Regions from separate parts of the Chryseobacterium sp. GM_Chr_2 genome, predicted to be linked through region 2. Evidence: riboswitches for the same ligand, from Rfam matches in the RefSeq annotation. Region 2 holds a riboswitch; the other holds the start of a gene.
The links. A riboswitch is a leader RNA that binds a small molecule or an ion and turns the genes downstream of it on or off. The one in region 2 is predicted to bind thiamine pyrophosphate.
Positions count from the first base shown of each region.

Region 1: another riboswitch for thiamine pyrophosphate. It lies ahead of pnuC (nicotinamide riboside transporter PnuC); the one in region 2 lies ahead of OXQ85_RS11220 (TonB-dependent receptor).

Region 1 covers NZ_JALNUD010000003.1:33,917-42,178, reverse strand. The annotation lists gene OXQ85_RS05745 (hypothetical protein) at 1-441, shown strand, start outside; gene OXQ85_RS05740 (YtxH domain-containing protein) at 585-821, shown strand; gene OXQ85_RS05735 (class I SAM-dependent methyltransferase) at 873-1,670, opposite strand; gene OXQ85_RS05730 (PH domain-containing protein) at 1,688-2,617, opposite strand; gene hisS (histidine--tRNA ligase) at 2,762-4,129, opposite strand; gene OXQ85_RS05720 (HRDC domain-containing protein) at 4,314-4,766, opposite strand; gene ssb (single-stranded DNA-binding protein) at 4,785-5,117, opposite strand; gene OXQ85_RS05710 (hypothetical protein) at 5,352-6,392, opposite strand; gene pnuC (nicotinamide riboside transporter PnuC) at 6,379-6,978, opposite strand; TPP riboswitch at 7,003-7,109, opposite strand; gene OXQ85_RS05700 (EthD family reductase) at 7,240-7,551, opposite strand; gene OXQ85_RS05695 (methyltransferase) at 7,554-8,262, opposite strand, start outside.
Region 2 covers NZ_JALNUD010000006.1:85,262-93,523, reverse strand. The annotation lists gene OXQ85_RS11235 (T9SS type A sorting domain-containing protein) at 1-827, shown strand, start outside; gene OXQ85_RS11230 (bifunctional aconitate hydratase 2/2-methylisocitrate dehydratase) at 974-3,754, opposite strand; gene OXQ85_RS11225 (WG repeat-containing protein) at 4,188-4,955, shown strand; TPP riboswitch at 4,989-5,078, shown strand; gene OXQ85_RS11220 (TonB-dependent receptor) at 5,182-7,296, shown strand; gene OXQ85_RS11215 (hypothetical protein) at 7,632-8,262, shown strand, end outside.

The DNA of each region.
Region 1 (8,262 bases), on a different contig from region 2:
ATAAAATCCCAAAGAAGAAGCGACAGCATCAATAGCTTAAATAACGGAACTTCTTCCACCTTTATATCTTGTGGAATTGCTGATTATCCGAAATTTGATAGCATAACGGGTAGATTTAAACATAAATTAATCGAAAATGTGAAAATTTCGCCGAAAACAAAATTTGGAGAAAATATTTTCTGCTTAGTTCTCGACAAAAAAGGAAAAATACTTAAGTTTTATTCTGAGAAGACTGCTGATAAAAAGATTTTTAAGCAAGTAAAAAACATGGTTTTAAGTAAGGAATATGACAAATGGCAACCAGCCGATTTTTACGGAGTAAAAGTAGGTTACATTTTTAAATTTAAATTAATTATCGATAAAAACTTTGAAAATTACAGTCTAAAAAACGAATGGGCAAGATCCAACGACAGCAATTATAATGAATTTAAGAATACATAATTTTCATCTCTCTAAATTCGTAAATTTTGAAGCATTCAGTAAATTTTAACATTATTTTATAATTCCATTTAATTTTTTGGCACACATTTTACATGATTACTAATAACAAATTTTAATATTAATCACTTAAAAAAATAGAAATCATGGGAAACAAGACAAAAGGTTTATTAGCGCTAGTAGGTTTAGGAGCATTGGCATATTGGAAGTATAAAAACTCTTCTGCTGAAGAAAAACAAGCTGTAAAAGATAAAATAAATACAGCAAAAGACAATCTAAACAAATGGGGAAATGATCTGAAGGATAAGGCTAACAACGTTGCTTCCCAGGTTCAGGATAAAGTGGATGATGTGAAGAACAAAGCACAGGAAACCATCGGGTAAGACTAGTTTATTTTAACATTCATATATTTAAAAGTCATCGTAATTTTATAGTTACGATGACTTTTTTTGTGCTTTTATCGCAAATATTAAAGGAATTTTATTTCCAAACTGAGGAATTCGCCATTTTCCTTTTTCGAATTCATTTACATGTTTGAAGCATGGATAGGGTGACCAGTCAAATTCTTTAAAATTTTCTATTTCTAGATTATTTTGAATTAAATTATCAATTACATCAGCCAAAGAATGATTCCACATTACATAATCCTGAACAATATCGGCATTTTGATCTGCATAAGTTCCTTCATAGGTTTCTGTAATAGCCTTTTCATTGAAATAATTATACTTTACACCTTCGAAATCATCATCAAACATCCAAACGACAGGATGAAATTCTGCCATTATAAATTTTCCGTTAGGTTTTAGAAAATGATTGATAATTTTCGCCCATTTTTCTAAATCCGGAAGCCAGCCAATTGTTCCGTAACTTGTGAATACAATATCAAACTTTTGATCTAAAACATTTGGCAAATTGTACAAATCGGTGCAGATAAATTCAACATTTTTGCCAGTTTTCTGTGCTAAATCTTTTGCCGTTTCAATAGCTTTATCAGACAAATCAATTCCTGTAACTTTGGCTCCCATTCTCGATAGCGAAATAGAATCCTGACCAAAATGGCATTGCAAATGAAGAACTGTTTTACCTTTTATATCTCCCAAAAGCTCCAACTCGATAGAATTTAGAGAAGTTCTGCCTTTTAAAAATTCATCTACAAAATAGAAATCAGACTTCAAATGCGGCTCTACTTTGGCATTCCAAGAATTTTTGTTGATTTCGAGATAGTTTTCCATTGGTTTTTAGTTTTAAATTAAAGTCTTTCCAGTAATTTCTTTTTCTGTTCCGCAAATTCTTCTTCCGTCAAAACTCCCATTTCTCTTAGCTTGCCAAGCTTTTCCAATTGCTGGAAAATCACTTCTGCAGATTCTTTTTTTACATTTGAAGCAGCAGTTTGAGGTTTATGATAACTTTGTGGCTCAGGTGATTTCTGTGTGCCATAAAAACTATTTGCCGAAGCTTGATTTTGTGGTATATTTTGTGTTTGAGGTTTCTTTCGAACGTTTCTTATCGCATCGTCGAAATCTTTTGCAGCACTTTTATTATACAGTTTAAATTCAGCTACAGAACCAGAAACATTTAGTTTTAAACTTGAAGTCAGCAAACTTGAAGAATGGTCAATAGATGAAATTCTTTCTAAGATAAATTCGTTTTTATCAACACCACCAAAGAATTTTTTATCAAAGAAAATCACTCTTCGCTGTGTTGCAACCAACACACCTTCCAGATTGTTATACAAATATTTTCCTTCAGCAATAGCGATCAATCTTTCATCTTTATCTAAAATATTGACCAGTTCTTTAACTTCACTGTTCACAAAAATACTTAATCGGGCATTTAAACCTACAATCTGATCTTTAATTTCATCCAATCTTGAAGGAGCTTCCGGCCTATACTGATAACCACTTTCTCCTGAATTGGAAGCTAAATTTATATTTTGTTGAAAAGAAGAAATCTGAGAAACTTCGGGCTCTTCATAGATACCTAATTTGCCCTGAAGAAGAATTCCCCTAATCTCCGCTAAGTTGTAGGCGCTTAGATTATTGATTAATTCTTTATTCACATTCGTAGCCTCGTTAAGGCATTTATTACAAAGAATCTGACCATCGGAAAGTTTGTTTTCGCCCAAAAGTGTGTCCATAGACGTTAACGGATTTCCGCATAATGCACAAATAGTACTCATCTGGTTTTTATGTTTTATTAGTTTAAATAATTAATACTGTATTTTATTAATACAAATTGGTGCTCAATTTAATAATTTTTTTTAATTAAACTAAAAAGCACTATCGGGAAGATAATGCTTTTTAATTTTATATTTTATGAAAGATTACTTCAGAAACTCTTCTAAAGAAACCGTTTTCTGTTCTCCAGCTTCCAGATTTTTAAAAGTAACCGTTTTATTTTTCAATTCTTCTTCGCCTAAGAAAACCAAATTCTTAATTCCTTTCTTCTCGGCATACGTAAATTGTTTTCCAAGCTTTGCATTTTCAGGATACAATTCTGCAGAAATTCCTTTTTCTCTTAATTTTAAGATTAATTTTAAAGCTTCCACCGTTTCTTCACCTCCAAAATTAGCGAACAAATATTCGATTTTAGAAGTCGCTTCTTCAGGGAAAAGTCCTAATTCTTCCATGACAAGATAAATTCTGTCAAGCCCGAAAGAAATACCTATTCCCGGAATATTTTTCACTCCGAAAACTTCTGTAAGGTTATCATATCTTCCGCCACCGCCGATAGATCCCATCTGAACCTCATCTGCTTTCACTTCGAAAATAGCACCTGTATAATAATCTAAACCTCTTGCTAATGTAATATCAAAAACAAGATTTTTCATATCAACTCCAAGATTTAATGATTGAGTAAGAACAAATTCAAGCTCTTCAACGCCTTTTAAACCAATTTCATTTCCAACAAATTTCTCTTTCAACTGAAGAAGATTTTCCAGCGCATCATTGGACTGAGTGAATAAGAAATCCAGCTTATCAATCGAATCCTGAGAAATCCCTCTTTCCAATAATTCTTTTACAACACCTTCTTTGCCAATTTTATCAAGCTTGTCAAGAGCAACAGTAAAATCAATTAATTTATCTGTAATTCCAGCATATTCAGCCAATCCGGAAAGGATTTTTCTGTTATTTAAATGAATCGTAACCGGAACTTTTAAATCTGAAAATGATTTTAAATATAACTGAACCAAATCAATTTCCTGAAAAAGACTTTCGCTACCCACAACATCGGCATCACATTGATAAAACTCTCTGAATCTCCCTTTCTGAGGACGATCTGCTCTCCAAACCGGTTGAATTTGATAACGTTTATATGGAAATGTTAATTGACCATGATTCATCGCCACAAACCTCGCAAAAGGCACAGTAAGGTCGTAACGAAGAGCTTTATCTGTTAAATTATCTGAGCTAAATGGCTTATCTAAAGCTTTTTGAAAATCATTGAGCATCTGATTTTTTTTCTCTTCTTTAGCTTCATTAATACTTGAATTTAAGATTTTGAAGATCAATCGATCTCCTTCTTCTCCGTATTTTCCTGTTAATGTTGAAAGATTTTCAAAACTAGGTGTTTCTAATGGTTGAAATCCGAATAGTTCAAAATTTTTCTGTAAAATATTGATAATAAATCTTCTTCTTGAAACTTCTAATGCCGTAAAATCTCTCGTCCCTTTTGCTAAACTTGGCTTCATTATATTGTAATAAATGATAATTAATAATTGATAAGACTGCAAAAATAGTGAATTGAAAGGACTTTTAATCTAAATAAAAAAACCATAGAAAATTAATTCTATGGCTTCGGTATGTTTTTCAGCACTTGTGTCCTTGGTTGTTTTTATAAATATTTACGAATATAGTTAATTTTTGTTAAACTATTCAAATATTTTCTAATATATTTATTATTTCCATACCATAATTTTCTATTTTGTGTTTACCAAATCCTTTTATATCTAATAATTCTTCTTTTTTGGCTGGTTTATATTTTGCAACGGAAATCAACTCTTTATTGGTTGCAACAAAATAAATTGGCAAATTTTGCTCTTTCGCTCTATCTGAACGCCAAGATTTTAAGGCTTCTAAAATTTTAAGTTCATCAAAAGACAATTCTTCACTTTCGGCAGAGTATTTATTTGTTTTTGAATCTTTTACCGTATGTTGAGGTGATTTGGTTTCTCCAAAGTATAAAATTACAGACCAATAGTTTTCATCATTTACAAATGCTGTTTCTACATTCAGAATTTCGTGTGATTGTAAAAAATCGTCAAGCATTTTCTGATCAAGATGAAGAAATTCTTCACCTAATCGAATTTTAAAAATTTGTACTTTCATGGTTTGTGTTTTTACCCTTTATTTTCCGCCTAACAATAGAATTTCATCTACTTTTATTTCTGTTATATATCGTTTTACGCCATCTTTGTCATCATATGAACGATACATCAATTTTCCTTCAATCGCAATTTCTTTTCCTTTTGTGACATATTTTTGAAAAATCTCCGCCGTTTTACCAAATGCAACCAGCGAATGCCATTGCGTTTCCTCAACCTTTTCACCTTTTGCATTGATATAATGATCGTTGGTTGCTAAAGATACATTTGCCTTTACATTACCATTTTCAAAGCTGATCATTTCAACTTCTTTACCTGTGAACCCAATAAGGGATACCGAATTTCTTAGTGACATAATTTCTGTTTTTTTAAGATTATTACTCAGATAAGAGACGCTCACCGTTTTCTCAAATCTCTGATGCAAAGATTGTTGAACAGTAAAATTAAAGTCGGTTGTAAACTATTTAAATCCATTTGTAGTCGTTTGTAAATGAATTTTAAAACACATCAAAATAACAAAAGCTTCCTGATAGAAAGCTTTTACTGAAATTATATGTCGAATAAATTTTACTGAATTAAAAGTAAATTTTTAACCGTTTAAAACAGGAAATTCACCATCTTCCAAAGCAGGTCTGAAATTAGAATGCATTGTCGCGGTAAAAAAATCACTAAAAATCTGATAAATCGCAGAATCTGTATGCGTTGCTTTTATTCCTAACTGAATATAGATTTGAAGAATTTTATGCGATAAATCTTCCACTACAAAAGTTCCAAATTGATGAATTTCGGATTGCTTTTCAGAAGAAATTATCTCTGAATTGTTTAAAGTGAATTCAATATCATCAGCAAAATTCAACGTTTTCTGTAGTTTTTCTTTAATTAAATTATGAAACGGATCTAAATTAAGATTTGGTCTGATAACATTCGCTTCTTCTAAAAAATGTGACGCTATACCTAAATAATTAACCAATAAAGTAAGATCCGCAAAAATTCTAAACGGAATCCTGTCTAAAGCATCATTGGTGAAAAATTCATCATAAATAAAACTATACTCTTCCGAAACTTTCACATTATTTACCTTAAAAGAATACGTTCCGGTAGCTTTCATCCCCATCGATTTCCAGGTGGGAATAATTTCAGCATCATTTTTAGAAATAATAAATGATCGGATAATTTCTTCACTATTTTCATCCAAAATTGACTGTCCGTTTTCTGTAAGTTTTGCATTTAAAGTAAAATGACTTAAATGTGGCGCGCCCGTTGCAAAATGCCAAAGTCCGTTGATTAGATAAATTCCGTCATCTTGTTTTTCTGCGGTTCCGTCGATCATTCCGCTTCCTCCGAAGCAGGTTTTAGAATTACTGAAAAGTTCTTTAGCAATAGTTGGCTTTAAGTTTCTTGAAAAAAAATTGGCTCCAGCGCATAAAGTGAGCATCCAGCCTAAGCTTCCGTCTGTTTTTGCCCATTCAAATAATAAAGATAAACCTTCCCCAAAACGATAGCCTAAACCGCCATATATTTTCGGAACCCAAACCTGAAGCAACCTTTGTTCGTGGATACAATTTATTATTGAATCCGAAACTTTTGTGACTCCTAACATTTCTCTTCTGATTTCACTAACTGTAAGCATCAACTTTCTTTTGATTTAAAATTTTTCTCCATTCCATATAAGCTGAAACCGCGACGATAAATAAAAAAGCCGTCAAAACCGCATAGAGATACAAATCTTTGTGAATCATCAACGGAATTGAAATAATATTGCTGATATTCAGTAAAATCCAGTTTTCAATTTTTCGTCTTGCCATCAGCCACATTCCAGCCCACGCAAAAGCGCTCACTAATGAATCCCAAATCGGCACATCAGAATCTGTATAGTGCGTCAGAAAAAACCAGAAAATTCCAAAAGTTGCCACTACAATTCCTACAGAAATCAGTTTTTCCGAATTTGTGGTTGAGGAAATGGCAGTTTCTTTATGCTGTTTTCCAAATTTCCAATATAACCATCCGTAAATGCTCATTACGAGGTAATAGAGATTTAAAGTAAATTCTGCATACAATCTCGACACAATCATAACATAAAGTGTCAGCAAAATTCCTGCGATCCCAAAAAGATAATTGTTTGAATTGTTTTTTCGAGCCAATAAAACCTGCACTACCGAAAATAAAACCCCGAACCATTCTGCCCAGGTTGTTTGTTGTAAAATGTCCTGCATCAAATTAACTTATATAAATTAAATGATGAGATGATAAATCAAAATCCCTACGTCGGCATTACCCGAATCAGGTGTGGAAGCCAGTTCCCGGGTATCATCTCAGCCGCTAAAACAAGCACCCCCCCATTGAGGGATCAAAGTTGATGCTTTTTTCTGAGAATAAAAAATCAATGATCATAATTTAGCTGAAATAATAAAAATAGCTTCTGAAAATATTTAGATTTGTATTTCAGAAGCCATTAGAGTAATAAAGTTAATTTAAATTTAAGTGAAGTTCTGCCAAACTATTACTTTACTGATTTGAATGACAGCTTTTACATTCGTATAGTGTACAGCGTCTTCTTCAAGGATTGTTTTATTAGGCAAAAAACAATTGTAAAAATGCTCGATTTCTTCGAAAAAAAGATGTCCAATAACTTTGTAAACAGAATCGGAAGATTCGGATTTCTCAATTCCGATCCCTTTCAAATAATTTCCAAAAACAGATTTTGATAAAGCTAAATGCTTTTCGGTATAGTATTCCATGTCAAACCAATCATTGTGTTTCACAGGATAAAATATGGTAATTTTAAACATATCTATACTTTTTCACATTCTACAATGCTAGAAATTTCTGTATTAGTTTGAATTAACTTTTTAAAAGTAAGCCCAGATTGCTCAACAAGATATTTAAATTCACTTAGAGTTCTCTCTTTTCCGGTTGTCATAGCCATTATATTAATATCCAACAACTTACCGGCATGAGGTTTATTTTCAGAATCATCAGGAATTACAGAATCTATGATTAATAATTTACTTCCGACAGGCATTGCTTTATAAATATTTTTTAAAATTCTGATTGATTCTTCATCGTTCCAATCATGTATTACCCATTTTGTCATATAAAGATCCTGATCAGCAGGAAGTTCTTCGAAAAAACTACCTCCCATTACCCTACATCTGTGTTTTATGTCGGGTGGAATTAAATTAACGGTTTGTTCCACTACATAAGGCTGATCAAAAACAATCCCGACGCTATCTGGTGCTGTGTCCAAGACGGCAAATAGTAGCGCTCCATTTCCACCGCCAATATCTGTAATCTTCTTATGGGGCTTGAAATCATAAACATCAATAATCGCTTTTAAAACTGCACCAGACATTCCCGCCATTGCTTTTGCTAAATTAGCTCCAGCTTCAGGATTTTGCTTATAATATTCCCATACCGGAATTCCATATGCATCGTCAAAAGGTACCTTTCCGGTTTTTACACCGTAAGTAAGATTTCCAAAAGCTTTGTAATGCTCTCCT
Region 2 (8,262 bases):
TGGTTTTTTTAGATGCAAAAACAGGAGCTACATTATGGGGAATACCTTCAACTGGAGACATAGGACGTTGTAATGCTGCAGATATTGACCCACGTTACAAAGGTTATGAATGTTTTGGAAGTGCAAATGGCGTAAACTATTTGATGGATTGCAAAGGAAATCTAATCAGCAATAAAAAACCGACACAAAATTTTTCTATCTGGTGGGATGGTGATTTGAACCGTGAATTATTAGATTCGAATAAAATAGATAAATGGGATTATATCAATGGAAAAACCGTTAATATACTTACTGCTACAGGATATTCATCAAACAACACCACAAAAGCTACCCCATGTTTAAGTGCAGATATTTTTGGTGATTGGCGAGAAGAAGTGATATTTCGTAAGGAAGATAATTCTTCTGTAAGAATTTACACCACTAATATTGCCACAACCCATAAATTATATACTTTGATGCACGATACTCAGTACAGAACGGCTATTGCGTGGCAAAATTCAGCTTACAACCAGCCTCCTCATCCAAGCTTTTATTTAGGGGTAGATATGGCAGCACAAACAAAGCCAAATGTAGTTATTGCGGGAGCAAATTCATCTCAAAAGGTTCTATCAGCTAATGCAGTGATTTATCCGAATCCTGCTGGTCAAACTTTTACAATTAAGGCAGAAGGATTGTTTACTTATACCATTCATAATATGTTAGGTGTAAAAATAGCCTCTGGGAAAGGAAAAAACCAAGCTGAAGTGGTATCATCGGATTCGGGAGTATTTATCGTGACGGTTCAATCTGAAAAAGGAATCTCAACCATTAAATTGATAAAAGATTAGAAAGAATATGACGATCAACTTTTCACAATCTTATTAATTTTTGAGTTGATTCCATAAAAAAAGAAAGATTTTAAATCCATTGGACTTAAAACCTTTCTTTTTTATATTTAATTTAAAAAAGCCTTTCGACTTTAATTCAAAATCAATTAATGACCAACAGTTACCAATTCTTTGATAGACGGAACGAAAGTAGTTAAATCAATACCTTCAACAGCTGCTTTGTATTCTTCAATGCTAGGGATTCTTCCGATAATCGCAGAAAGAACAACAACAGGAGTAGAAGCCAATAAAGATTCACCTTTTTTACGTTCAGAATCTTCCACAACTCTTCCTTGGAAAAGACGCGTAGAAGTTGCCAAAACAGTATCTCCTTTCTCTGCTTTTTCCTGGTTACCCATACAAAGGTTACATCCCGGACGCTCAAGATACATCATGTTTTCATATTGAGTGCGAGCTTCACCTTTTGGCGCTGCATCGTTGAACTCAAAACCTGAATATTTCTCTAATAATTCCCAGTCACCTTCCGCTTTTAATTCGTCAATGATGTTATAAGTAGGAGCCGCAACTACCAAAGGAGCCTGGAATTCTACTTTACCATTTTGTTTTTCAAGGTTTTTCAACATCTGAGAAACGATCTTCAAGTCACCTTTGTGAACCATACAAGAACCTACGAAACCAAGATCAACTTTTTTCTCACCTCCGTAGAAAGTAAGATCTCTGATCGTATCGTGCGTATATCTTTTAGAAACATCGTCGTTGTTTACGTCTGGGTCAGCAATCATTGGCTCAACGATTACATCTAGATCTACAACAACTTCAGCGTAATATTTAGCATTAGCATCCGGAGTTAAAGCAGGTTTATCACCACACTTAATTTCCTCGATTCGCTTGTTTGCTTTGTTGATTAATCCTTGAAGAACGTGATTGTGATTATCCATTCCTTTGTCGATCATAATCTGGATTCTGCTTTTTGCAATTTCCAATGATTCGATCAAAGTATCGTCTTCAGAAATACAAATTGAAGCTTTAGCTTTCATTTCTGCAGTCCAGTCTGTGAATGTAAATGCCTGGTCAGCCGGAAGAGTTCCGATGTGAACCTCGATAATTCTACCTTGGAAAACATTCTCTCCGTCAAATTGCTTCAACATCTGAGCCTGAGTTGCGTGAACGACATCACGGAAATCCATATGCTCTTTCATTTCACCTTTGAAAGTCACTTTCACAGATTCTGGAATCGGCATTGAAGCTTCACCTGTTGCCAAAGCCAAAGCTACCGTTCCGGAGTCAGCTCCGAAAGCCACCCCTTTAGACATTCTTGTGTGAGAGTCACCTCCGATGATAATTGCCCATTCGTCGACCGTAATATCGTTAAGAACTTTGTGAATAACGTCTGTCATTGCATGGTATTCACCTTTCGGGTCACGTGCTGTGATTACTCCGAAATCGTTCATGAATTTCATTAATTTAGGGATGTTTGCCTGCGCTTTTTTATCCCAAACTGAAGCAGTGTGACATCCTGACTGATAAGCTCCATCAACAATTGGAGAAATTACTGTTGCGGCCATAGATTCCAACTCCTGAGAAGTCATCAAACCTGTCGTATCCTGAGAACCAACAATGTTTACTTCAACACGAACGTCCGAACCTGCGTGTAATAATTTACCTTCAGTTACACCCACTGCATTTCTGTTGAAGATTTTTTCAACGGCAGTAAGTCCTTGTCCTTCGATAGAAATCTCTTTTGAAGGAGCGAAAACTAGAGGAGCTGTAATTCCTAAAGTTTTAGCAGCAAAAGTTTGAATTTTTTTACCAAAAACGATAGCGTAAGAACCACCGGCTTTGATAAATTCTAATTTTTGAGGAGTAAATGATTTTGAAATATCTTTCAATTCAGTTTCTCCGTTGTATAATTTTTTCTCTTTGGTATTGATCGTTAAAACAGTTCCTGTAGCAACAGAATATTTCTCTTCTAAAACGATGTCGCCATTTTCGTTACGAACAGGATGTCCGTTTTCGTCTGTTTTCTTAACCCAGTTTTGAAGGTCGATTCCGATACCTCCGGTTACGTCAACAGTTGTTAGGAAAATTGGAGAAATACCGTTAGTTCCCGCTACAATCGGAGCGATGTTTACAAAAGGTACGTAAGGGCTTGCTTGTTTCCCTGTCCAAAGTGCAACGTTATTTACACCAGACATACGAGAAGAACCAACTCCCATTGTTCCTTTTTCTGCGATCAACATCACACTTGCATCAGGATGTTGAGCCTGTAAAGCTTTTATTTCTTCCTGTTGAGCAGGAGACATCATACATTGTCCGTGCAGCTCACGGTCAGAACGAGAGTGCGCCTGATTTCCCGGAGATAATAAGTCGGTTGAAATATCACCTTCAGCAGCAATGTAAGTAACGATTTTAATTTCTTCAGCTACCTCTGGAAGTTTAGTGAAAAACTCTGCTTTTGCGTAGCTTTCCAAAATATCTTTAGCGATTTCGTTTCCTGCTTCATAAGCTTCTTTCAAGCGAGCGGTATCTGCATCATATAAGAAAACCTGAGTTTTAAGCACTTCAGCCGCCTGTTTTGCTATTGCTTCATCGTTTCCTAAAGCTAAATCAAGCAAAACTTCGATAGATGGGCCTCCTTTCATGTGAGACAACAATTCAAAAGCGAAAGCCGGAGTAATTTCTTCTACTATAGATTCACCAAGAATGATTTCTTTTAAAAACTTAGCTTTTACACCAGCCGCACTTGTAGTTCCAGGTAGCGTGTTATAAATAAAAAATTTAAGAGAATCAGCTCTGTATTCATTGGCTGTATCTTTAATTTGTGCGATGATCTCGCTTAATAAATCGGCACCGTCAATTGGCTTTGGATGTAGCCCCTGGGTTTTTCTTTCTTCAATTTCGTTGATGTAATCCTTATAAATATTCATAATAGAAGTCTTTCAAATTTTTAAGGTAAATTAATAAAATTATAGTGCATATGGCAATTTCCCGAATTGGTATATCGACTTACAAAACGGAAGAAAGTAAAGCCGGTACTATATTTTGCACTTTTTCTTAAATAAGTAAGATAATGCTTTGTCCCAAAGATGAAAGTAAAGGACTTTTTTGAAAGTGTAAGGGGCTCATGTATAATTTCTAAAGCCGCCAAAGCACTCTTTGAGTAACGTTTGTAAAATTTTTTGATCATATCCATATCAAAAGTTGTATCTCTAAAAACGCTTTAGATTATCAAACAATTAAAAATGTTCCCAAAATTACGAATTTTTAGTATTTTATGCGAGGGATATTATTTAGATTCTTTATAAATATGAATTTTATATTTTCTATTTTTAATCTTATTTTTGCTGCCAAATGATGATTATGAAAATTACGGTTCATTTTTTATGTCTTTTTATTTCGATATCTGTTTTTTGCCAAACCAAGGTGGCCAAGAAGCTTCCTGTAAAAAAGGTTGCAAAAACTGTTGTTAAAAAGACAGATGTGGTAGCTCAGCCGAATCCTGATTTGGTGGTTTTGAATGAAGGAATTCCTGTTTTAATTCCGAAAAAGAAAGATGGGAAATTCGGATATGTTAGTCAAAAAGGCAAATTTATCATTCAGCCTGAATATCATATTGCTGTATTTTTTTATGAAGATTGCAATCTACTGAATTCACCCAACGAAAAAATAAGAAAGTTCGGAACCAAAGAGTATGCAACGGTAGAAAAAGATATGATTTCTTATCGAATTGATCAGAAAGGCAAAAGAGTGTATCAATTTAAAGATTCAGATTTAGGAAAATGTCCTAAAGAGTTTAAATATCAGCCGTTTCAGGCATACGTTAAGAATGGTTTTTACGGAATTATTGAAAAATCGAAGTTCATTAATGCTGAAGATTACAGAGATTATCAAATTTATCCGCAGTACGAATATTTATATATTGCTGAAAGTGAAGATGTTTCAAACCCGATGATTATTGCCTCAAAAAATGATCGTTTTGGGGTGATTGATGTGAATAACAAAATCATCATTCCATTTGAATATGATGATATTAAACGAAATTTCAGCTGGATGTTGGGGAAAATGTTTGAAGTTTCAAAAGACGGAAAAACATATTATTATATTGATTCTCACAATAAAACCTATTAAATTGTACTGATGATATATTTTTCGTAATTTTGCGCCTGAATTAAGGGGTGCTGTAACAAGCTGAGATTATACCCAATGAACCTGGAACGGGTAATGCCGTTTAGGGAAATTAAATATGAGCAATAGGTAATTATTAATGAGCAATCTCAAATATTACTTATTACCGATTACTAATTACTCATCATAATCCGCCCCTTTTATTCATTAAATTTTAAAGATTTATAGAATGAAAGGTTTATTTTTTTTAGGGCTTACCGTTGGCTCTTTTGCTTTTTTACAAGCACAAAATACTGATTCCTTGAAAATAAAGGAAATTGAAGCCGTTAACTTTACCAAAAGGCTTCCTGTTGCGAAAGAAATCATCAATGTTCAGAAAGATTTAGATAATAAAAATCTTGGGCAGGATCTTCCTATTTTACTTAAAAATCAAACATCAATTATTTCAACTTCGGATGCCGGAAATGGCGTTGGATACACAGGTTTCAGAATTCGTGGAGTTGCCGGAAGAGGAATTAATGTGATGATGAATGGTGTTCCGTATAATGATTCTGAAAGTCAGGGGACATTTTTTGTAAATGTACCTGATCTTACGAGCTCTGCTTCGCAAATCGTTATCCAAAGAGGTGTCGGAACTTCCAATAACGGAGTTTCTGCGTTTGGAGCAAGCATCAATGTAATCTCCAAAGAGCCTGATGATAAGTTTTACTTTAAAACAGATGACAGTTATGGTTCGTTCAATACTTACAAATATTCTGCGGAGGTTGGTTCGGGGAAGTTTTGGGGGAACCGACTTTCTGTGATGGGAAGATATACGCACATCAATTCTGATGGATATATCGACAGAGCATCTTCCAACCTGCATTCCTATAATTTTACGGCTTGGTTTGAAGAGAAAAATACGAAAATCCGTTTGATGGCTTTTGGTGGAAAAGAAAAAACCTATCAGGCTTGGAACGGAATCGACAGAAAAACCTGGGAAACCAATCCAAAATTTAATTATTCCGGATCGATTTATGATGCAGACGGTAATATTTCCAGCTTTTATGATAATGAAACAGATAATTACAGACAAAATCATTATCAATTGCTTTGGGAGCAGAAGTTTAATGAAAAATGGAATTTAGAAACCACTTTGCATTACACGAAAGGTAAAGGATATTACGAAAACTATAAGCAGGACGGTAAATTTTCAAAATATAATCTTCCCGATTTTGTGGATGGTTCACAAACATTAACGAAGACAGATTTCATCAGAAAAAAATGGCTGGATAATGATTTCTACGGAATTGTTTCCACATTATACGGAAAATTTGAAAATCTAGATCTGAATTTCGGTGCCGTTGCCAACCAATATTACGGAAGGCATTTTGGAAATGTAACAGGCGTTTTCCTTCCGCAGATTGATGAACATGAATATTACAGAAATCGTTCAGTGAAAAATGAAGTGGCCGGTTTTGCAAAAGCTTTGGTGAAAGTTGATGATTTTGAATTCTTCGGAGATCTTCAGTTGAGACATATTGATTACGATACAAAAATTCTTCAGGCAGGCGATGATGAAGGTGGAAATTTGAAGAAAAACTGGTTGTTTTTTAATCCGAAAGCAGGAATTAATTACAGAATTGGCAGCGGAAAAGTTTTCCTTTCGTATGCGCACGCTCAACGAGAACCGAATCGTGATGATTTGATGGCTGATAATAATGTGAAAGCAGAAAAGCTTCATGATTTTGAGGCGGGAATTGAAAAACAGTTTGGGGTCGTTTCATTTACGGCAAACTTGTACTATATGTATTATGTTAATCAATTGGTTTTGAATGGTGAAATGAATAATGTGGGAGCTTTCATCAGAACAAATTCCGGGAAAAGCTATAGAAGAGGAGTTGAGATCGGAGCATTAGCTAAGCTTTCAAAACAATGGGAACTTACAGGGAATGTAACGTTCAGCCAAAATAGAAATTTAGATTTCAAAATTGAAAATGTAAAGCTGACTAAAGATCTTGGAAATACGCAGATTTCTTTTTCTCCGGACGTGATTGCAAATTTAGGCATCAGATTTAATCCTAATAAAGATTTCCAGTTTGGATTATCAAATCAATATGTCGGAAGACAACATCTGGATAATACAGAAGATAAAAATTTACAGTTAAAAGATTATTTCCTTACAGATTTTAATGCTCAGTATCAGTTTAAGATTAAAAATAATGATATCGCACTGAAATTATTGGTAAACAATCTTTTCAATAAAAAATATGTGAATAATGGAGCGGTGTATGATGGAGATCCATACTATTTTTCTCAGGCGGGAACCAACTTTATGTTTGGAATCAGCTGGAAAATTCAATAACATTCATTATGGATATTTTACAATTTGATATAGTAAAATGTTAGACTAAATTTTTATAAGACTGCTTCGGCGGTCTTTTTTATTTTTAAATTAAATTATTGTTTAAAAATCATGATAAAAATTATGAAAAACATAAAAAGAAAAGAATTTACTAAAGGTGATGTTTTATCATTATTAAAATGTTTTTTAGTTTTGAAAACTAAATAACTAAAACGAAAATCAGAATTAAAGTGTCAAATCTTGAAAAATATAATTTGAAATTCGATGATTTTTGCTGTTTTTTATGAAAACAAATGTTCAAAAAAGTCATGAAAAAGTTATAAATTTGCCACCAAATGAATATTTCAGCTTACATTTTAGAATATCTGAAACAGTTTGGGACTGCTACAGTTCCCGGTTTTGGTGTGTTTTCTCTGGAAAATTCCAAGGCGGTGATCAACTCTGAGAACGGGAGCATTTTGCCACCGGCAAGTCAGATTGCTTTTGTGTGTGATTACGAAGCGCAGTCGGATGATTTGGCGGCTTTTATCAGCGAGCAAAAACAGATGACTTTGGAAGCTTCAAAAAGTGATTTGAAGATCCAGACCGATTTTTGGAAGAAAAAACTGCAGTCAGAAAATATTTTAGAAATTTCCGGTTTGGGAACTATTACCATCGAGGAAGATTCTAAAATTCATTTTAAAGGAAAAAGAGTGGAGTCTGCACATCCCGATTTTTATGGTTTGGAAGAAATAAAACTTTCAGATATTAAAAATAATCAGAAGCCAAAAGCAGTTGAAAGTACAGGAAAAGAATACAAAGTAGGAAAATCATTGCTTTGGATTTTTCTGATCGCGATTCCGGTTGCTGTTATTGCCTATTTGGCGATTACAAACCAAGAACTGCTGTTCGGAAACCAATCTTTCAAACAGGAAAAAGATTCTATAAAAGCATTGCAAAATAAGCCTGAAGTTATCGCAAAAGATA